DNA from 2 places in the Lysinibacillus sp. JK80 genome. Region 2 is predicted to be linked to the other one. Evidence: a T-box and tRNA genes for the amino acid it is inferred to sense, from the RefSeq annotation. Region 2 holds a T-box; the other holds one or more tRNA genes.

The links. A T-box is a leader RNA that pairs with one kind of tRNA and senses whether it is charged. The one in region 2 lies ahead of alaS (alanine--tRNA ligase), so its partner is inferred to be a tRNA-Ala.
Region 1: it has a tRNA-Ala gene. The T-box ahead of alaS (alanine--tRNA ligase) is inferred to sense a tRNA for this amino acid. The anticodon was not compared.

The regions. Positions count from the first base shown of each region.
Region 1 is NZ_CP058997.1:2,959,279-2,970,386, reverse strand. It holds tRNA gene HXV90_RS14885 (tRNA-Leu) at 1-70, shown strand, start outside; tRNA gene HXV90_RS14880 (tRNA-Arg) at 79-155, shown strand; tRNA gene HXV90_RS14875 (tRNA-Pro) at 165-241, shown strand; tRNA gene HXV90_RS14870 (tRNA-Ala) at 262-337, shown strand; rRNA gene HXV90_RS14865 (16S ribosomal RNA) at 481-2,032, shown strand; tRNA gene HXV90_RS14860 (tRNA-Ile) at 2,127-2,203, shown strand; tRNA gene HXV90_RS14855 (tRNA-Ala) at 2,216-2,291, shown strand; rRNA gene HXV90_RS14850 (23S ribosomal RNA) at 2,382-5,309, shown strand; rRNA gene rrf (5S ribosomal RNA) at 5,380-5,495, shown strand; gene HXV90_RS14840 (LytTR family DNA-binding domain-containing protein) at 5,605-6,276, opposite strand; gene aceA (isocitrate lyase) at 6,491-7,774, shown strand; gene aceB (malate synthase A) at 7,887-9,485, shown strand; gene HXV90_RS14825 (O-methyltransferase) at 9,760-10,425, opposite strand; partial or broken gene HXV90_RS14820 (LysR family transcriptional regulator) at 10,555-11,108, shown strand, end outside.
Region 2 is NZ_CP058997.1:3,099,636-3,110,743, reverse strand. It holds gene hpaB (4-hydroxyphenylacetate 3-monooxygenase, oxygenase component) at 1-1,193, shown strand, start outside; M-box (ykoK) riboswitch at 1,251-1,416, shown strand; gene corA (magnesium/cobalt transporter CorA) at 1,662-2,627, shown strand; T-box leader at 2,696-2,911, shown strand; gene alaS (alanine--tRNA ligase) at 2,999-5,659, shown strand; gene HXV90_RS15645 (IreB family regulatory phosphoprotein) at 5,748-6,014, shown strand; gene ruvX (Holliday junction resolvase RuvX) at 6,017-6,433, shown strand; gene HXV90_RS15635 (DUF1292 domain-containing protein) at 6,452-6,760, shown strand; gene HXV90_RS15630 (DUF1292 domain-containing protein) at 7,105-7,632, shown strand; gene mltG (endolytic transglycosylase MltG) at 7,782-8,909, shown strand; gene HXV90_RS15620 (O-methyltransferase) at 9,196-9,828, shown strand; gene HXV90_RS15615 (peptidase U32 family protein) at 9,834-10,766, shown strand; gene HXV90_RS15610 (peptidase U32 family protein) at 10,781-11,108, shown strand, end outside.

The sequences.
Region 1 (11,108 bases), 140 kb from region 2:
CAGACGCACAGGACTTAAAATCCTGCGGTAGGTGACTACCGTACCGGTTCGATTCCGGTCCTCGGCACCATTTTAAATGCGCCCGTAGCTCAATTGGATAGAGCGTCTGACTACGGATCAGAAGGTTATGGGTTCGACTCCTGTCGGGCGCGCCATAAGAACAACGGGAAGTAGCTCAGCTTGGTAGAGCACTTGGTTTGGGACCAAGGGGTCGCAGGTTCGAATCCTGTCTTCCCGACCATTTCCTAAAAATAAAAATATGGGGCCTTAGCTCAGCTGGGAGAGCGCCTGCCTTGCACGCAGGAGGTCAGCGGTTCGATCCCGCTAGGCTCCACCAATTCAATTACATGAACCTTGAAAACTGAACAAGCAAAACGTAATCAATAAAGTTTTAAGTAGCTAGCTTCGGTTAGTGAACGAAACACAATTTTGGACATCAAACATGATGCCAGCAAAACAATTTGAGCTAATCAAATTTCTTTTATGGAGAGTTTGATCCTGGCTCAGGACGAACGCTGGCGGCGTGCCTAATACATGCAAGTCGAGCGAACAGAAAAGGAGCTTGCTCCTTTGACGTTAGCGGCGGACGGGTGAGTAACACGTGGGCAACCTACCCTATAGTTTGGGATAACTCCGGGAAACCGGGGCTAATACCGAATAATCTCTTTTGCTTCATGGTGAAAGACTGAAAGACGGTTTCGGCTGTCGCTATAGGATGGGCCCGCGGCGCATTAGCTAGTTGGTGAGGTAACGGCTCACCAAGGCGACGATGCGTAGCCGACCTGAGAGGGTGATCGGCCACACTGGGACTGAGACACGGCCCAGACTCCTACGGGAGGCAGCAGTAGGGAATCTTCCACAATGGGCGAAAGCCTGATGGAGCAACGCCGCGTGAGTGAAGAAGGTTTTCGGATCGTAAAACTCTGTTGTAAGGGAAGAACAAGTACAGTAGTAACTGGCTGTACCTTGACGGTACCTTATTAGAAAGCCACGGCTAACTACGTGCCAGCAGCCGCGGTAATACGTAGGTGGCAAGCGTTGTCCGGAATTATTGGGCGTAAAGCGCGCGCAGGCGGTCCTTTAAGTCTGATGTGAAAGCCCACGGCTCAACCGTGGAGGGTCATTGGAAACTGGGGGACTTGAGTGCAGAAGAGGAAAGTGGAATTCCAAGTGTAGCGGTGAAATGCGTAGAGATTTGGAGGAACACCAGTGGCGAAGGCGACTTTCTGGTCTGTAACTGACGCTGAGGCGCGAAAGCGTGGGGAGCAAACAGGATTAGATACCCTGGTAGTCCACGCCGTAAACGATGAGTGCTAAGTGTTAGGGGGTTTCCGCCCCTTAGTGCTGCAGCTAACGCATTAAGCACTCCGCCTGGGGAGTACGGTCGCAAGACTGAAACTCAAAGGAATTGACGGGGGCCCGCACAAGCGGTGGAGCATGTGGTTTAATTCGAAGCAACGCGAAGAACCTTACCAGGTCTTGACATCCCGTTGACCACTGTAGAGATATAGTTTCCCCTTCGGGGGCAACGGTGACAGGTGGTGCATGGTTGTCGTCAGCTCGTGTCGTGAGATGTTGGGTTAAGTCCCGCAACGAGCGCAACCCTTGATCTTAGTTGCCATCATTTAGTTGGGCACTCTAAGGTGACTGCCGGTGACAAACCGGAGGAAGGTGGGGATGACGTCAAATCATCATGCCCCTTATGACCTGGGCTACACACGTGCTACAATGGACGATACAAACGGTTGCCAACTCGCGAGAGGGAGCTAATCCGATAAAGTCGTTCTCAGTTCGGATTGTAGGCTGCAACTCGCCTACATGAAGCCGGAATCGCTAGTAATCGCGGATCAGCATGCCGCGGTGAATACGTTCCCGGGCCTTGTACACACCGCCCGTCACACCACGAGAGTTTGTAACACCCGAAGTCGGTGAGGTAACCTTTTGGAGCCAGCCGCCGAAGGTGGGATAGATGATTGGGGTGAAGTCGTAACAAGGTAGCCGTATCGGAAGGTGCGGCTGGATCACCTCCTTTCTAAGGATTATTTCGGAATACAAACCTTGGGTTTGTAAGATTACGTTTTGCGTTCAGTTTTGAAGGTTTATGAAATTTAATAAAACTTCCAAGAGGGCCTATAGCTCAGCTGGTTAGAGCGCACGCCTGATAAGCGTGAGGTCGATGGTTCGAGTCCATTTAGGCCCACCATATATACCTCTTGGGGCCTTAGCTCAGCTGGGAGAGCGCCTGCCTTGCACGCAGGAGGTCAGCGGTTCGATCCCGCTAGGCTCCACCATTTTTTTGTTCTTTGAAAACTGGATAAAACGACATTGAAATTGTAACAAATACATTTATTTTTTAAGTTTTTTTATAGGCTTAATAACTTGGTTAAGTTATTAAGGGCGCACGGCGAATGCCTTGGCACTAGGAGCCGAAGAAGGACGGCACTAACACCGATATGCTTCGGGGAGCTGTAAGTGAGCTTTGATCCGGAGATTTCCGAATGGGGGAACCCACTACGTTTAATCGCGTAGTATCTTGACGTGAATACATAGCGTCTTGAAGGCAGACCCAGGGAACTGAAACATCTAAGTACCTGGAGGAAGAGAAAGAAAAATCGATTCCCTGAGTAGCGGCGAGCGAAACGGGAAGAGCCCAAACCAAGAGGCTTGCCTCTTGGGGTTGTAGGACACTCTATACGGAGTTACAAAAGAGCGAGTTAGATGAAGCGACTTGGAAAGGTCCGCCAGAGCAGGTAAAAGCCCTGTAGTCGAAAGTTCGTTCTCTCCTGAGTGGATCCTGAGTACGGCGGAACACGTGAAATTCCGTCGGAATCCGGGAGGACCATCTCCCAAGGCTAAATACTACCTAGTGACCGATAGTGAACCAGTACCGTGAGGGAAAGGTGAAAAGCACCCCGGAAGGGGAGTGAAAGAGATCCTGAAACCGTGTGCCTACAAGTAGTTAGAGCCCGTTAATGGGTGATAGCGTGCCTTTTGTAGAATGAACCGGCGAGTTACGATTACGTGCAAGGTTAAGCTTTAGAAGGCGGAGCCGCAGCGAAAGCGAGTCTGAATAGGGCGAAATAGTACGTGGTCGTAGACCCGAAACCAGGTGATCTACCCATGTCCAGGGTGAAGGTGAGGTAACACTTACTGGAGGCCCGAACCCACGCACGTTGAAAAGTGCGGGGATGAGGTGTGGGTAGCGGAGAAATTCCAATCGAACTTGGAGATAGCTGGTTCTCTCCGAAATAGCTTTAGGGCTAGCCTCGTGATGAGAATACTGGAGGTAGAGCACTGTTTGGACTAGGGGGCCATCCCGGTTTACCGAATTCAGACAAACTCCGAATGCCAGATATTTATACACGGGAGTCAGACTGCGAGTGATAAGATCCGTAGTCAAAAGGGAAACAGCCCAGACCACCAGCTAAGGTCCCAAAGTAATCGTTAAGTGGAAAAGGATGTGGCGTTGCACAGACAACCAGGATGTTGGCTTAGAAGCAGCCATCATTTAAAGAGTGCGTAATAGCTCACTGGTCGAGTGACGCTGCGCCGAAAATGTATCGGGGCTAAACGATTCACCGAAGCTGTGGATTGACATCTATGATGTCAGTGGTAGGAGAGCGTTCTAAGTGCGTTGAAGTCAGATCGGAAGGACTGGTGGAGCGCTTAGAAGTGAGAATGCCGGTATGAGTAGCGAAAGACGGGTGAGAATCCCGTCCACCGTATGACTAAGGTTTCCTGAGGAAGGCTCGTCCGCTCAGGGTTAGTCGGGACCTAAGCCGAGGCCGATAGGCGTAGGCGATGGACAACAGGTTGATATTCCTGTACCACCTCCTCACCGTTTGAGAAATGGGGGGACGCAGTAGGATAGGGTAAGCGCGCCGTTGGTTGTGCGCGTCCAAGCAGTAAGGCGTGTGTGTAGGCAAATCCGCACACTGTAACGTTGAGCTGTGATGGCGAGTCCGTATGGACGAAGTTCCTGATTTCACACTGCCAAGAAAAGCCTCTATCGAGGTGAGAGGTGCCCGTACCGCAAACCGACACAGGTAGTCGAGGAGAGAATCCTAAGGTGTGCGAGAGAACTCTCGTTAAGGAACTCGGCAAAATGACCCCGTAACTTCGGGAGAAGGGGTGCTCTTGAGCGTGCAAGCGCATGAGAGCCGCAGTGAATAGGCCCAGGCGACTGTTTAGCAAAAACACAGGTCTCTGCAAAACCGTAAGGTGACGTATAGGGGCTGACGCCTGCCCGGTGCTGGAAGGTTAAGAGGAGTGGTTAGCGCAAGCGAAGCTGCGAATTGAAGCCCCAGTAAACGGCGGCCGTAACTATAACGGTCCTAAGGTAGCGAAATTCCTTGTCGGGTAAGTTCCGACCCGCACGAAAGGCGTAACGATCTGGGCACTGTCTCAACGAGAGACTCGGTGAAATTATAGTACCTGTGAAGATGCAGGTTACCCGCGACAGGACGGAAAGACCCCGTGGAGCTTTACTGTAGCCTGATATTGAATTTTGGTACAACTTGTACAGGATAGGTAGGAGCCAGAGATCTCGGAGCGCCAGCTTCGAAGGAGGCGTCGGTGGGATACTACCCTGGTTGTATTGAAATTCTAACCCATGCCCCTTAGCGGGGCAGGAGACAGTGTCAGGCGGACAGTTTGACTGGGGCGGTCGCCTCCTAAAAGGTAACGGAGGCGCCCAAAGGTTCCCTCAGAATGGTTGGAAATCATTCGTAGAGTGTAAAGGCACAAGGGAGCTTGACTGCGAGACCTACAAGTCGAGCAGGGTCGAAAGACGGGCTTAGTGATCCGGTGGTTCCGCATGGAAGGGCCATCGCTCAACGGATAAAAGCTACCCCGGGGATAACAGGCTTATCTCCCCCAAGAGTCCACATCGACGGGGAGGTTTGGCACCTCGATGTCGGCTCATCGCATCCTGGGGCTGTAGTCGGTCCCAAGGGTTGGGCTGTTCGCCCATTAAAGCGGTACGCGAGCTGGGTTCAGAACGTCGTGAGACAGTTCGGTCCCTATCCGTCGTGGGCGTAGGAAATTTGAGAGGAGCTGTCCTTAGTACGAGAGGACCGGGATGGACACACCGCTGGTGTACCAGTTGTCTTGCCAAAGGCATCGCTGGGTAGCTATGTGTGGACGGGATAAGTGCTGAAAGCATCTAAGCATGAAGCCCCCCTCAAGATGAGATTTCCCATTACGCAAGTAAGTAAGATCCCTCAAAGACGATGAGGTAGATAGGTTCGAGGTGGAAGTGTGGTGACACATGGAGCTGACGAATACTAATCGATCGAGGACTTAACCAAAAAAGTTTAAAACATTCAATGCACCGTTTATCCAGTTTTGAAAGAACAAATCTTTCAATTAAATACAAAGTCTAGTGATGATGGCAAAGAGGTCACACCCGTTCCCATACCGAACACGGAAGTTAAGCTCTTTAGCGCCGATGGTAGTTGGGGGCTTCCCCCTGTGAGAGTAGGACGTCGCTAGGCAAAAGAAAGATCAGAGAATAAATTCTCTGATCTTTTTTGCTTTTTTGTTGTCTCAAATTAAGAAGATAGTTTAAAGTAGGCTGTCCCCGGAAAAAGACAGCCGTATATACTAAAACTCAAGAGCACTCCGAAGATCATTTAAATAAGATTGACTTACTGGTAACTCACTTCCATCAATTAAAGTGACAATAAAATTTGACGTTAAATCACGTGCCATTTTTTTTATGAAATGTATATTTACAATGTAAGATCTATGGATACGAATAAAATATGATGGTAATCGTAATTGAAGTTCTTTAAGTGTAATACTTGTTTTATACTGATCCCCCTCTACATAAAACCATGTTTTTTTCTGTAGGCTTTCAATATGAGATATTTTATTAATTGCTACAGGATTCCATTCCTCCTCTTGCTTTCCAGTTAAAAATTGAAATGGTTCTGCTCTTTTTGCTGTAAATGATGACGGTAGGACAATGACGAGAGCAGCAGGCTTATTTTGAATGTATATGGGATAACCAATGCCATAATATGGCGTATCGAAAAGGGAATTATCTAAAATAGCATCTGTTTTTTTTTGAGTCTTTAACACTTGGTCGGCAATACTCCCAGGTAATACTTGTTGACCTATCTCTAAATGAATACTTTGGTGACCAGAGTGAAAATAAACATAAGCATTTTCAACAGCAATAGCAATGGATGAATCAGCAGGTATCCAGTCTTTCAACATAAAAATATATTGTTGCGAAATATCTTTTACGAAAGAATTTAACTCATTGTTCATTGTGAATATCCCCCTTGTTTGTAAACAGTCTTCCAAATTTCATCGTCAAAAAAGGTAGTTTTATCCTTAAAATTTGATCTTTTATCGAAAAATAATGAAAATTCAAATAGTCTGTTATATATTAATTTACAACAAATAAACCTGTTATGGAACAGATAATTAAAAGTTTTTTAACAGAGTATATTGTACACAAAGGGGAAGGTGGAATTTCAATATGTCAACTCGTCAAGAAAGAATCGAAGCTTTAGAAAAACAATGGGCTGAAAACCCACGTTGGGCTGGTATTGAACGCACATATTCAGCTGAAGAAGTTGTTAAATTACAGGGGACAGTAGTAATTGAACAAACACTAGCACAAAAAGGTGCTACTCGACTTTGGAATTCATTACATGAGGAACCGTTTATCAATGCATTGGGGGCATTAACGGGGAATCAGGCAGTACAACAAGTAAAAGCTGGATTAAAGGCTATCTATCTATCAGGCTGGCAAGTAGCTGCTGATGCAAACCTGTCTGGTCAAATGTATCCTGACCAATCATTATATCCAGCTAACTCTGTACCAGCAGTAGTAAAACGAATTAATCAAGCGCTTCAACGTGCAGATCAAATTGATCATGCTGAAGGACGTGTTGATCAATTTGATTGGTTCGCGCCAATCGTAGCAGACGCAGAAGCAGGTTTTGGTGGGCCTCTAAACGTATTCGAGCTTGTAAAAGGTATGATTGAAGCAGGAGCAGCGGGTGTTCACTTAGAAGATCAATTAGCATCTGAAAAGAAATGTGGACACCTTGGAGGTAAAGTATTACTTCCAACACAAAATGCTGTTCGTAACTTAGTAGCTGCACGTTTAGCAACAGATGTTATGGGTGTAGATACAATTTTAATTGCACGTACAGATGCTGATGCTGCTGATATGGTTACATCAGATATTGATCCACGTGATGCAGAATTCATCACTGGTGAACGCACACCTGAAGGCTTCTTCCGTACAAAAGCTGGAATCAAACAAGCAATTGCTCGTGGTTTAGCTTACGCTCCATATGCAGATTTAATTTGGTGTGAAACTTCTAAACCATCACTTGAAGAAGCTAGAGAATTTGCTGAAGCTATTCATGCTGAGTTCCCAGGTAAAATGCTTGCATACAACTGCTCACCTTCATTCAACTGGAAGGCAAATCTTTCAGAAGAAGAAATTGCAGAGTATCAACGTGAACTTGGTAAGTTGGGTTACAAATTCCAATTCGTTACTTTAGCAGGTTTCCATGCACTTAACCACTCTATGTTTGAGCTTGCTCATGACTATAAAGATAATGGTATGGCTGCATATTCTAAGCTACAACAAGCAGAATTTGCTTCTGAGTCTAAAGGCTATACAGCTACACGTCACCAACGCGAAGTAGGTACTGGATACTTTGATGAAATCTCTCAAGTTATCTCTGGCGGTACTTCTTCTACAACAGCAATGGCAGGTTCTACTGAAACAGAACAGTTTGTATAAGTCGTAGTTTAAATACGTGTTTTCCTAAATTCATAATCATAGAATAGTCTCCTCCGCTCCTCCTAAAGCGGAGGATGACGAAACTAAAATGGCAAAGGTGGGTAAACAGCTAATGGAACAAGCAACGACAGGTAAGCTTAAAATTGTTGGAGAACAAAATGAGCAAACTAATGAAATTTTGACACCTGAAGCTCTTGAATTTGTTCTTGCTCTGCACGAAAAATTTGATGCTCGTCGCAAGGAGCTGTTGGAGGCTCGACAAGAACGCCAAAAACGACTTGATGCGGGAGAGAAGCTGGATTTCCTACCAGAGACAAAGCATATTCGGGAAGGTGATTGGGTAATCGCACCACTTCCAAACGACTTGCAAGATCGCCGTGTTGAAATTACAGGGCCAGTTGATCGGAAAATGGTTATTAATGCGTTAAATTCTGGAGCAAAAATGTTCATGGCATGCTTTGAAGATGCATCTTCTCCGACATGGGAAAATATGATTGGCGGTCAAATTAATATGCGTGATGCTATTAATAAGACGATTGAGTTTACACAAGAATCCAATGGTAAAACATATAAATTAAATGATGAGACAGCAGTGCTGTTAGTTCGTCCACGAGGTCTACACTTGCTTGAGAAACATGTCCTGGTGGATGGAGAGCCGATTTCTGGCAGTTTCTTTGACTTCGGTTTATATCTATTCCACAATGCCAAAAACGCACTTGCACAAGGTACAGGGCCATATTTCTATCTACCAAAACTTGAAAGCCATTTAGAGGCTCGACTATGGAATGATGTCTTTGTGTTTGCTCAAGATTATATTGGTATTCCACAGGGGACAATAAAAGCTACTGTATTAATCGAAACGATTTTAGCAGCGTTTGAGATGGATGAAATTTTATATGAGCTACGTGAACATTCAGCTGGTTTGAATTGCGGTCGTTGGGATTATATTTTCAGCTATATTAAGCGTCTACGCAATCAAGCTGATGTTATTTTGCCAGACCGTGGGCAAGTAACGATGACAGTACCTTTTATGAAAGCCTATACATCTTTATGTATTCAAACATGTCACAAGCGAAATGCACCAGCAATGGGCGGAATGGCAGCTCAAATTCCAGTTAAAAATGACGATGAGGCGAATGCAGTGGCATTTGCAAAGGTGGCAGAAGATAAACGTCGTGAGGCAACAGAGGGGCACGACGGTACATGGGTAGCACATCCTGGTATGGTTGCAACAGCGATGGAGCAATTTGATGCTATTATGACAACGCCTAACCAAATTCATAAAAAGCGTGAGGATGTACAAGTATCTGCCGAAGATTTAGTAGCTGTACCAGAAGGAACAATAACAATTGAAGGTCTACGTATTAACTGTAGTGTTGGTGTACAATATATTGCTTCATGGCTTCGAGGTAACGGAGCTGCACCAATTAATAACTTGATGGAGGATGCTGCAACAGCAGAAATCTCTCGTACACAAGTATGGCAATGGATCCGTCATCCGAAAGGAATCTTAGATGATGGACGTGGTATTACACTAGCATTTGTTTTAGAAATATTGGAAGAAGAACTTGTGAAAATTAAAGAGGCTGTTGGGGAACAAGCTTATAACAGTGGTCGCTATGAAGAAGCTGCTGAACTGTTTAAATCCTTAATTGAACAAGATGAATTTGCGGAATTCTTGACACTTCCAGGGTATGAAAAATTAGCGTAAAATACAAGTCTACTATCCAACATATCAAACTTTCCTAATAACTATCTAAGGATTGCACTCGAGTACAATCCAGCCTATTCCACTAACATAACGTGACGGGGTCTGTTCCCCCGTTTAGAGAGATGAGCACGATTGAATTAAAAGGGGTCTATAAATAAAAGTTAAGAGATTTTAAGGGGTAAAGATGTCTTACTAGCTTAGATGGGGAGCAGTAAGGCATCTTTTATATAGTACATCCGCGTAACTACTTTTTTAGTTACGCGGTTTTTCTATGCTAATTTACTACGGCTAGTACAAAGCCGTCATACCCTTTGACACCCACTGTTTGTATAGCCGTTGCTTCAATTCTTGGGTTTGCTTTTACTAAATCTATAAATTCTTGTACGCCTCTAACACGTTCATCCTCACTATTTTCATTAGTTACCTCACCATTACGTACAACATTATCTGCAATGATAAGAGCGCCAGATTTTGCTAATTTTAAAGCCCACTTCAAGTAAGCGGGGTTATTAGGTTTATCAGCATCAATAAAGATAAAGTCAAATAATAGTCCAGCGTTTTTTAAGTTTGGTAATGTATCTAGGGCATTTCCTACAATGACCTCAACCTTTGGTCCATACCCTGCATTCGCTATATTTTGCTTGGCAACTTTGGCGTACTCTTCATTAATTTCTAATGTCACAACTTTTCCTGCCTGAGGAAGAGCTTGGGCTAAACAAATACTGCTATAGCCTCCAAGTGTGCCGATCTCTAAAATATTTACCGCACTTTTCATTTTTGCGAGTAAATATAATAGTCTCCCTTGAGTAGGAGATACATCAATCTCTGGAATACCTGCAGCTTTATTAGCCTGTAGTGCAGTATTAAGATGTTCGTTTTCTGAAAGGAGCTTAGTCATGAAATAGTCATCTACGTATTGCCAAACATTTAATTCTGTCATTATACAGTCCTCATTTCATTATGCTTTAAAGTGCAAGCTTGCCAATCAAGTGTATGATAGAATGAATCATAATAAAAATATATTATTATTATTAATACATAACTAAAGATTATGAATTGAGGTTAAATCATGAATAGTCATGGCTTAAAATTGTTTTATCAAGTTGCGGTTACAGGCAGTTTTACAAAAGCTGCAGAAATGCTATGCATAAGTCAACCTGCAGTTTCAAGTCAAATCAAACGTTTTGAACATGAAATTGGAGTCCAGCTATTTCAACAACAGGGACGTGGTGTAGTACTTTTACTGAATTCGGTGTGACACTAGCAGAAAAAGCTCAAAATCTTATTGCTCTTGAGCAACATATTGAAACATTTATAGAAGATTATCGACTTGCAAGAACTGGGAATTTACACATTGTTGCAACTTTCTTACCTGCTAATTTTTTAATTCCTAAATGGGCGGCTACTTTCAAGGCTGCTAATGAACAGGCGAATTTAATGATTACAACAACCAACACAAAGGATGCCTTTGAACAGTTAATAAACTATAAAGCGGATATGGCTATTTACGGTGGGGGAATGTCTGAAAGACCTAAGGAAATAGAGTGGGAGGAATTATATGAGGATGAATTATGGTTTGTAGTATCGCCAAATCATCGCTATGCACATCAATCTATTACATTA
Region 2 (11,108 bases):
CAGAAGATCTTGTGAAGAGGCGCCAAGCGGCAAGGGAATGGGCATTATCTTCTCAAGGCTTTATGGGGAGAAGCCCTGATTATATGAATACAACATTAATGGCCCTTGCATCAGCGTCAGATTTTTTAAAAGAGAAGCCAAATTGTTTCCCAGAGCATTTGCTAAAGTTCTATGAGTATGCTCGCGAGAATGATATTACGATAACACATACCTTTATCGAACCACAGGTAAATCGCAAGCGCTTTTACTATGAGGATGAAGAAGTAACCATTGCAGCTAAAATCATTGGGAAAACAAGTGAGGGCTTAGTCATTAAAGGAGCAAGATTACTAGCGACACAGGGTGGCATAACAGATGAGCTTCTTGTTTTATCAACAAATGGCTATGATGAGGGAAAAGGTTTCGGGTTTTCTATTCCAAGTAACACGCAAGGCTTAAAGTTTTTATGTCGGCAATCATTTGTAGGCGGAGATTCTACCTTTGATTATCCGTTAAGTGCACGTTTTGAAGAAATGGATGCAATCGTTGTGTTTGATGATGTAGTTGTCCCGTGGGAACGGGTATTTTATTACGAAAATGTTGAAGTGGCCAATCAATTTATGAATGTTAGTGGCTTCCAAGCGTATACTTTGCATCATGTGCTGTCACGTCAAATTGCTAAGACGGAATTCATCCTAGGGGTTGTACAAATGATTGTGGATTCCATAAATATTGGGGATTACCAACATGTCCATCAAAACGTGGTAGATGTCATCGTAGCATTAGAAACGATGAAAGCATTGCAATTAAAATCAGAAATTGAGGCACAAAGGGATTCCTTTGGCTTTATCAGACCAGACCAATCCACATTACAGGTCGCTATTCATATTTTCCCGAAAGTATATCCTACCTTTACAGATATCATACAGCAACTGGGAGCAAGTGGATTAATGTCCATACCGAGTGCAAAAGCTTTTGCAACGGATGATGGGGATCTTGATCATTATCTGCAATCATTTCAAGACAAAGGGGAAGAGCGAGTAAAGAAATTCCGTTTAGCTTGGGATTTAACGATGAGTAGTTTTGGCACAAGACAGACATTGTATGAACGCTTTTTCTTTGGTGATCCTGTACGTTTATCTAGCCTGCTCTATCAATCTTATCAACGAGAGCATTTAGTGCAAAGAGTGGAAGACTTTTTGAAAAATGATTGATAGAAAGTTTGACAGTTGTGAAACTATCCGTTATCATTTACAGGAATAAAAAAATAAGACTCCCTTCGTTAGGTGAGGCTCCTATGCTGGAGATACGCTACTACCCAAAAATGTCGAGAGACGCCAATGGGTCAACAGAAATCATCGAAATAAGGTGTTTTTTAACGTAGCTGGACATATTCCTATGCCGCATAGTGCTAAAACTCAACGTTTGAAGGTAACAAGCATGCAATGTATTTTATTGCTATTTTTTGATATGTGTATTCAACACGCCTTCATTCGTAGAAGGCGTGTTTTTGTTATGGAAGGAAGGTGATGAGAAATGGATAGTAGTCCTGAACCGAATAAGTATCATTTAGGCAAACGGAAACACATAAAAAGTCATCGATTTCTGATCACCGATGCAGACAAAGGGTGATTAAGGATGACCTTTTGTTTCCCTCAATAACAAACACGAGGTGAAATGCAATGATTAAAATCCACTATTATAATAGCAGCAGTAAGACAGTCCAACATGATTTCAATATGATTGATTTACAACTCCCTATTCATAATGAAGATTTATTATGGGTAGATTTATATGCCTATAGTTATAATGAATTGAATAATATAGCTGATGTATTTGGCTTTCATCCACTAGCAGTTGAAGATTGCTTACATGAAGGCTCACGTCCAAAAATGGATAGTTATGGTGATTATAAATTTTTTGTGCTCCATGCACCAATTTATAATGAGAAAAGTAACAATGAAATTACAACCGTTGAGTTAAATATTTTTATGGGACCAAACTATATTGTGACTGTGCATAAGCAAAAGTTGCAATGGCTAGGAAAAATGGAAAATGTTTGTGTCAATAGCCCAAGATATTTGGAAAAGGGTACTGATTTTTTATTGCATACAATTATTGACGGTATTACAGACGAATATTTCCCAGTATTAGAACGAATTCGCGCGCGTATAGATGAACTAGAAGAAGAAATTTATGATTATCAACCAAAAGTGGTGACAGAGGAATTTCTTGCATTGAAGCGGACAATTATTTTAATTCGTCAGGCCATTATGCCACAAAGAAGAATTTTTTCTACAATCAATGGCCAGTGGAAATTTGACATTCAAGAAGAAAATATTCCATTCTATAAAGATTTGAATGACCATCTAGAACGTATTGTCGACTCCACAGAGACATATCGCGATTTAGTGAACAGCACGCTTGATACGTATTTTTCAATTATCAGTGGGAAATCCATTGAAAAGCTGAATTTATTAACGGTCATTTCGACAATTATGTTACCACTATCAGTAATTACTAGTTTTTTTGGAATGAATGTACCTTTACCTTATCAAGATACCCCTTATACAACTATTGCAATTAGCGCCTTCTTAGTTTTCTTTACATGGGGTATGTGGATATATTTCAAAAAAATGATTGCTTAGTTAGTGTTAGTCAGACTAGTACTAATTGACAGCGCAATAGATTTTTTTTATAATTTTCGATAGAAAAAGTAAAAACGATGATGGAAAAAGTACGTATTTGTGTGTGCACAAGAAAGGGATTTCTAGGCTGAAAAAATCCTCACAACAGCAAATGCCGAAAGCTACTCCAGAGTGCAGCTAATCCCTGCCGTTCACTGACGTTACAAGTGCTAAAGAGGTAAGTAAGGTTTTTACTTACAACTAGGGTGGTACCGCGAGACTAATGACAAGTCCTCGTCCCTTTTTGGGGATGAGGGCTTTTTTTATTTTCTTCGGTAAATCGCAGGATTCGTATCGTGATTTTACAATATAAAATAGGAGGAATTTATCCAATGAAAGCAGTAGATATTCGCCGTATGTATTTGGAATTTTTTAAAGAAAAGGGGCATCATCATGAGCCATCAGCACCACTTGTGCCAATAAATGATCCATCACTTCTTTGGATCAACTCAGGTGTTGCAACTTTGAAACCATATTTTGATGGCCGTATTATCCCTGATAATCCACGTATTACAAATGCACAAAAATCGATTCGTACCAACGATATTGAAAACGTTGGGAAAACAGCTCGACACCATACATTCTTTGAAATGTTAGGAAACTTCTCTATTGGTGACTACTTTAAAAAAGAAGCAATTCATTATGCTTGGGAGTTTTTAACAGATAAAAAATGGATGGGCTTTGATCCAGCGTTATTATCCATCACGATTCACCCAGAAGACCAGGAGGCATATGATGTTTGGCATCAGGAAATTGGTATTCCAGAAGAACGTTTAATTCGTTTAGAAGGGAACTTCTGGGATATAGGAGAAGGCCCATCTGGTCCGAACTCAGAGATTTTTTATGATCGCGGCGTAGAATACGGCTCAGATGAAAATGACCCTGAAATGTATCCAGGAGGAGAAAATGAGCGTTACCTAGAAATTTGGAACCTTGTGTTCTCTCAATTTAACCATAATCCTGATGGCACTTACACGCCACTACCAAAGCAAAATATTGATACAGGTATGGGCTTAGAGCGTATTGTGTCCGTCGTGCAAAATGTACCAACAAACTTTGATACTGATTTATTTATGCCAATTATTGAAAAAATCGAGGAGTTTGCCAATCGTAAATATAAACGACCTGGCGAAGTAGACTTAAATGAAATCTTTGGCTCAGATGAAGATATTAATACACCATTTAAAGTGATTGCAGACCATATCCGTACAGTAGCATTTGCTATAGGCGATGGTGCCCTGCCTTCAAATGAAGGCCGTGGCTATGTATTACGTCGCTTACTACGTCGTGCCGTTCGCTATGCTAAACAAATTGGTATTGAAAAACCATTTATGTTTGAACTTGTACCAACTGTGGGTAAAATTATGGAAGACTTCTATCCAGAAGTTACAGAGAAATGCGAATTTATTCAACGTGTCATTAAAAATGAAGAAATTCGTTTCCACGAAACATTAGATGGTGGTTTAGCTATCTTTAATGAAGTAGTGGAATCTCAAAAAGCAGCTGGTCATGATTACATCCCAGGAGCAGATGCTTTCCGTTTATATGATACTTATGGTTTCCCAATCGAGCTAACGGAAGAATATGCAGAGGAAGTAGGCATGAAAGTAGATCATGAAGGTTTTGAGGCAGCGATGGAAGAGCAACGTGAACGCGCGCGTGCTGCACGACAAGATGTTGATTCGATGCAAGTACAGAATGAAGTATTAGCAAACTTAACGGTTGCAAGTGAATTTGTTGGCTATGATACGTTAAGTGTTAATACTGAAATCGCTGCAATGATCGTCAATGGTCAAGTTGCGAAAGTCGCTTCGGAAGGTCAGGAAGCATTGGTTATTTTAGCGAAGACACCATTCTACGCTGAAATGGGTGGTCAAATTGCTGATAGTGGTACTATTTCAAATGATAGCTTTACGGCTGTTGTAAAAGATGTTCAAAAAGCACCGAATGGTCAACCGCTTCATACAGTAGTAGTTGAATCTGGGGAAATGCATGTGGAAGATGCAGTGCAAGCAGTGGTCAATCGTGATGACCGTAATTTAATCATTAAAAACCATACGGCAACACATATTATGCAACGTGCATTAAAAGATGTGCTAGGTGATCATGTGAACCAAGCTGGATCATATGTAGGACCTGATCGTTTACGTTTTGATTTCTCTCACTTTGGTCAAGTTACAAAAGAAGAATTACAGCAAATTGAACGTATTGTAAATGAAAAAGTGTGGGATGATATAGAGGTCGTTATTGAAGAAAAAGGTATTGATGAAGCAAAAGCAATGGGTGCTATGGCATTATTCGGTGAAAAATATGGAGATGTTGTACGTGTAGTATCCATCGGAGATTATTCGATTGAGCTATGTGGTGGTATCCATGTTAAACGCTCTTCTGAAATTGGCTTCTTTAAAATTGTTTCAGAAGGTGGTATCGGTGCAGGTACTCGTCGTATTGAAGCTGTTACAGGAAAAGTTGCTTATGAAGCAGTAAAAGAAGAAGAAGCATTATTAAATGATGCAGCGACATTATTAAAAGCAAATGCTAAAGATATTGTCACAAAAGTACAGGCATTACAAGCAGACTACAAAGAATTACAACGTGAAAACGAAGCATTATCTCAAAAAATCGCCAATGCACAGGCAGGGGCAGTTGTTGATGCCGCTCAAACAATTGGAGATGTGACAGTGCTATCTACAAAAGTGGAAGCGAAGGATAACAATCAACTCCGTCAAATGATGGATGACCTGAAAGCAAAAATGCCAAAAGCAGTCATTGTTCTTGGAGCAGTTGATGGTGAAAAAGTTATGTTATGTGCTGGTGTTTCAAAAGAATTAGTTGGTGGCAATTACCATGCAGGGAATATTGTGAAAATGGTTGCGGAAGCATGTGGTGGTAAAGGTGGCGGTCGTCCAGATATGGCGATGGCAGGTGCAAAAGATGCATCAAAACTTGATGAAGCACTACTTTCTGTGTATGATTATGTTAAATCCATTTAATTAATTCACCAAAACATGTTATAATAAAGAGAAATTGGAGATGAGCTTGTTTGCACATCTCCTTATTTCTGAAAGCGAGGTGCTGGTCATGAGTTCATTTGATCAAACGATGAAATTTAATTTTCCAGAAGAATCAATGGAACAGGAAGTCAAGCAGGTAATGTTGAAAGTTCATTCTTCATTAGAGGAAAAGGGATATAACCCTATCAATCAGATTGTTGGTTACTTACTTTCTGGTGATCCGGCGTATATTCCTCGCCATCAGGATGCTCGTAATTTAATTCGCAAGCTTGAGCGTGACGAAATTCTAGAGGAGCTTGTTAAATTTTATATCAAAAAGAATAACGAGGACTAGAAATGAGAATTATGGGATTAGACGTTGGGTCAAAAACTGTGGGTGTTGCTGTAAGTGATGCACTTGGTTGGACCGCCCAAGGTATTGAAACCGTAAAAATTGATGAAGCTAATGGTGAGTTCGGTATTGACCGTATCGCTGAGCTAGTAAAGGAATATACTATAACAGAATTTGTTGTAGGTTTTCCAAAAAACATGAATAATACGGTTGGACCGCGTGGAGAGGCTTCTGAGAACTATAAAAAGCTATTAGAAGAGCATTTCTCACTACCGGTCAAATTATGGGATGAACGTTTAACGACGATGGCTGCTGAACGTATGCTGATCGAAGCGGACGTGAGTCGCAAAAAGCGCAAGCAGGTCATTGATAAAATGGCAGCTGTGATGATTTTACAAGGCTACTTAGATAGCAAAAATTAATTGATGAGGTGACAATGCATGGCACACGAGCATAACCATGAAGAAGAACTACATGTTCAACACATTACAGTGATTGACGAAAACGGAAACGAGCAGCTTTGTGAAGTGATTCACGTTCATGAATCTCCAGAGTTTGGCAAATCATATGTGTTTTACTCAATGGTAGGCGCAGAGGAAGATGAAGATGGCTCAGTTGAAATCTTTGTATCTTCATTTGTACCATCTGAAAATGGTGAAGATGGTGAATTAACACCAATCGAAACTGAAGCAGAGTGGGATATGGTAGAGGACGTTTTAAACGCTTTAGAGGATGAAAACGAAGACTAATCTTCTAACTCAAAGCTTGGAACAAGGATCGCAGCTTGCAGTCCTTGTTCCTTTTTTATTGAAGCTTTTCTAATGTAGAAGGATTGTTAAATTGAAGAATGAATGCATTGTAGATGTGTGAATTTGATCCACAATTGTTGGGAAACGTTCATAAAGTTTGTGGATTCGCTTAGAAATAGAGTGTAACCGCTCCAAGCCCCACTCCAAACATCGAGAACCTGCTCAAAGGTAGAGAAGAAATGCAGGGAAAACTTGCTCAAAATAGGAGAAGCTATTCTAAAGTGTCTAACCTCAAAAAAACGATATAATAAATGACATCAAATTGTCATAAAGGAGGAAACAGAATGAATGAAGAAACGCAAGAATTTATGATCATTGGGAAAGATGGTAAGGAACAGCAGTGTCGTGTGGTCTTTACCTTTGATGCGGAGGACAAGTCCTATGTGTTATTTTCCCTTCTAGATGAAACCGGTCAAGAAATTCCAGGAGACCTTTCCGCGATGACTTTTGATTATGATGACAATACAGGTGAGATGACAAATTTACAGCCTGTTGAAACAGATGCCGAATGGGAAATGATTAATGAAGTGGTGTTAACATTACTTGATGAATTTGAAGAAGAACCACAGCTAATTACTGTGACAGACGAAGAAGGAAAAGATCAAGTGTGCGAAGTCATTCATACATTTTCATCTGAGCAATTCGGTAAATCGTATGTATTATATGTGCCAGCAACAGATGAACCGATTGATGAGCGTGATATTTTTGCAGCCCAATATATAGCTGGAAATGAAGGCCAGATTGAAGAGTTATACCCGATTGAGTCAGATGAAGAATGGGAATTTGTAGAAGAAGTATTAAACACTTTATAGGATAAACTATTTCTAGAATGCTCAAAAATCTGCTAACGAAAGTTGTTGGCAGATTTTTTACATATGTAATTTCTCCTGAATTGTCGATTTCTGTTTGTCGTGAAAGTTGATTTCTAGTATGATATTGAATAGTGATAGGGGGGAAACCCGTGGATAACGGTTCAAAAAAACAAGAAATGTTTTCAAAAATGCAAGAAAGAAAATCTGAGGTAAAAATGGTGAGAAAAATCGTCGCAATTATTGCCATTGTTTTCGTACTAATAATTGGAGTTGTTGGTTTATTTGGGTACAATTATGTAAAAGGTGCTTTAAAACCATTAGACCCTAATGCAACGAAAACAATTGCAGTAGAAGTACCAATTGGCTCTAGTTTGTCCTCCATTTCAACACTACTAGAGAAAAAAGGTGTCATAAAAGATGCACGTGTTTTTAAATACTATGCAAAATTTAAAAATGAATCACAATTTCAAGCGGGAAATTATGATTTAACACAGGCAATGACATTTGATGAACTCATTGAAAGCTTGAAAACAGGGAAGGTATATCGTAAGCCTGTTTTTACGATGACAGTCCCAGAAGGCTTAACACTTGAACAAATTGGGAAAGTGATTGAAAAGAAAACACCGTACACACAAAAAGAATTTATGGATCTTGTGACGAGTGACACATTTGTTCAGCAAATGATGGCTAATTATCCTGAGCTAGTTACAGAGGCTGTTTTAGCTGACAATATTCGCTATGACTTAGAGGGCTATTTATATCCAGCTACGTATTCTTATTATGAAGAAAAACCATCTTTACAAGCGATTGTTGAAGAGATGATAGCAGCCATGAACAATGTAGTGAAGAACTATAGTGATGTATTAGCTGAAAAACAAATGTCCGTACATCAGCTGTTAACATTTGCGTCATTATTGGAAGAAGAAGCGACTGCTCAAACGGATCGAGAGACTATTGCAAGTGTCTTCTATAATCGAATCAATGAAGGGATGCCACTCCAAACAGACCCAACCGTGCTCTATGCACTGGGTGATCACAAGGATCGTGTTCTATATGAAGATTTAGAAGTGGATAATGCCTATAACACTTACAAAAATAAAGGTCTACCACCTGGTCCAATAGCAGGTGCAGGTAAAACTTCGATTGAGGCATCATTAAATCCAAGTCAAACAGATTATTTCTACTTCCTAGCAGATAAAGAGGGTGTCAACCACTTCTCAAAAACCTATGATGAGCATTTGCAGAAGGTAGAAAAATATTTACGAAAAGAAGAGTAAACATATAGGAAGAACAAAAATCGTATAGCAAACAGATGGATAGAAGGAAAGAAAAATAGCTTTCCTTCTATTTTCATGCTATTATAAAGTGTGATTTTTGATCAATCCGTTCATTTATGCGGGACAAATATGCGTGGTGGCAATTGTTTGAGCATATCGAAGCAATTGCTCATTTTTGTATGGCAAAGTACCAAGACATCACGTTTGGTCTTTTTCTTTTTGTTGATAAATGATGAAGTACAGACAACGGCAAACGCTCGTTGCCTTTTAAATGAGGGTGGAAACAATGGAATTATCAGATGCATATATACAATCATTTATACAGCCACGTAATGAATTGCTTTTAGAAATGGAAGCATTTGCGGAGGAGCATCACGTACCGATCATGCAGCTGGCAGGTATTGATGCATTAAATCAACTGTTGCGTATTCAAAATCCGTCAAAAATTTTAGAGATAGGTACAGCAATTGGTTACTCTGCTATTCGTATGGCAGAGGCATTGCCTTATGTCCAAATTGTTACAATTGAACGTGATCAAGATCGTGTAGCAAGGGCAAAAGCCTATATTAAACGGTCGACTGTATCCGATCGAATTACGGTCATTGAGGGTGACGCTTTAGAAGTGGATGACGAGGCCATTAACACAACATTCGATGCGGTCTTTATTGATGCTGCGAAGGGACAATACCAACGCTTTTTTGAAAAATATGCACCTTTAGTAAAATCAGGTGGGGTATTGTATATCGATAATATGTACATGCATGGTTTGTCTGATTTAGAGTTGAAGGATGTTCCACGTCGTAAGCGAACAATGATTCGCAATTTAAAAAACTTCACGGATTGGATTATGCAGCACCCAGATTATACAAGTGCTTTTTTACCAGTCGGTGATGGTTTATTACTATGTTTGAAGAGGTGACTACTATGAAAAAACCAGAATTGCTTGTGACACCACAATCATTAGAACATATAAAAGCACTTTTAGTCGCTGGAGCAGATGCTTTTGTTATTGGTGAACAACAATTTGGTCTACGTCTAGCAGGAGAGTTCTCCGTTGAAGAAGTAGAAGAAGCGACAAAGCTTATTCATGAAGCGGGTAAAAAGGTATATGTTGCAGTCAATGCACTTTTCCATAATGAGAAGCTAGAGGCACTTGCTGATTATTTAAATGAAATGCAACGTATCGGTGTGGACCGTTTAATCTACGGTGATCCAGCGGTTCTCATTATTCGTAGAGAGCAAGGTGTTACGATTCCGTTACATTGGAATCCAGAAACGACAGCTACAAACTGGTTTACGGCTAATTACTGGGGGAAACGTGGTGCAACGCGTGCCGTGTTAGCGCGTGAGCTTTCTCTTGATGAAGTATTAGAAATTAAAGAAAATACCGAAATGGAAATTGAAGTACAAGTACATGGAATGACATGTATGTTCCAATCAAAACGTCCATTACTTGGCCATTATTTCTTATATCAAGATAAAGTAATGGCTATTGAAAATCGCCAGGAAAATCGTAATATGTTCCTACATGATGATGAACGAAATAATAAATATCCAATATATGAAGATGTAAATGGTACACATATTTTCAGTCCAAATGATATGTGTATTATTGATGAACTAGGCGAATTATTTGAAGGTGGCATCGATGCTCTGAAAATTGAAGGTGTACTTCAAACGCCAGACTATGTAGTCGCGGTAACAGAAGCTTATCGAAAAGCGATCGATACGTATTTTGACGAATCAGAAGAGGCATATGAAGAAATAAAAGACGATTTATTAGCAAAAATTGAAGATATTCAACCAGCTATTAGACCATTAGATACGGGCTTTATCTTCAAGGAAACAGTTTACTAGGAGGGGACAATAACATGGCATTAGCGTTAGAGCAAAATGACAAAATCCGTGAGATTGTCAACGGTAAACGTGTCATTACAAAAAAACCAGAGCTACTTGCACCAGCTGGTAGCTTAGAGAAATTAAAAATAGCTGTCCATTACGGAGCAGATGCTGTATTTATCGGTGGGCGAGAGTTTGGTCTACGATCGAATGCGGATAACTTTTCAATTGAAGAGATGCGTGAAGGTGTAGAATTTGCCAATCAATATGGTGCGAAAATATATGTAACAACAAATATTTTTGCCCACAATGAAAATATGCATGGCTTAGAGCGTTATTTAAAGGATATTGAATCAGTGG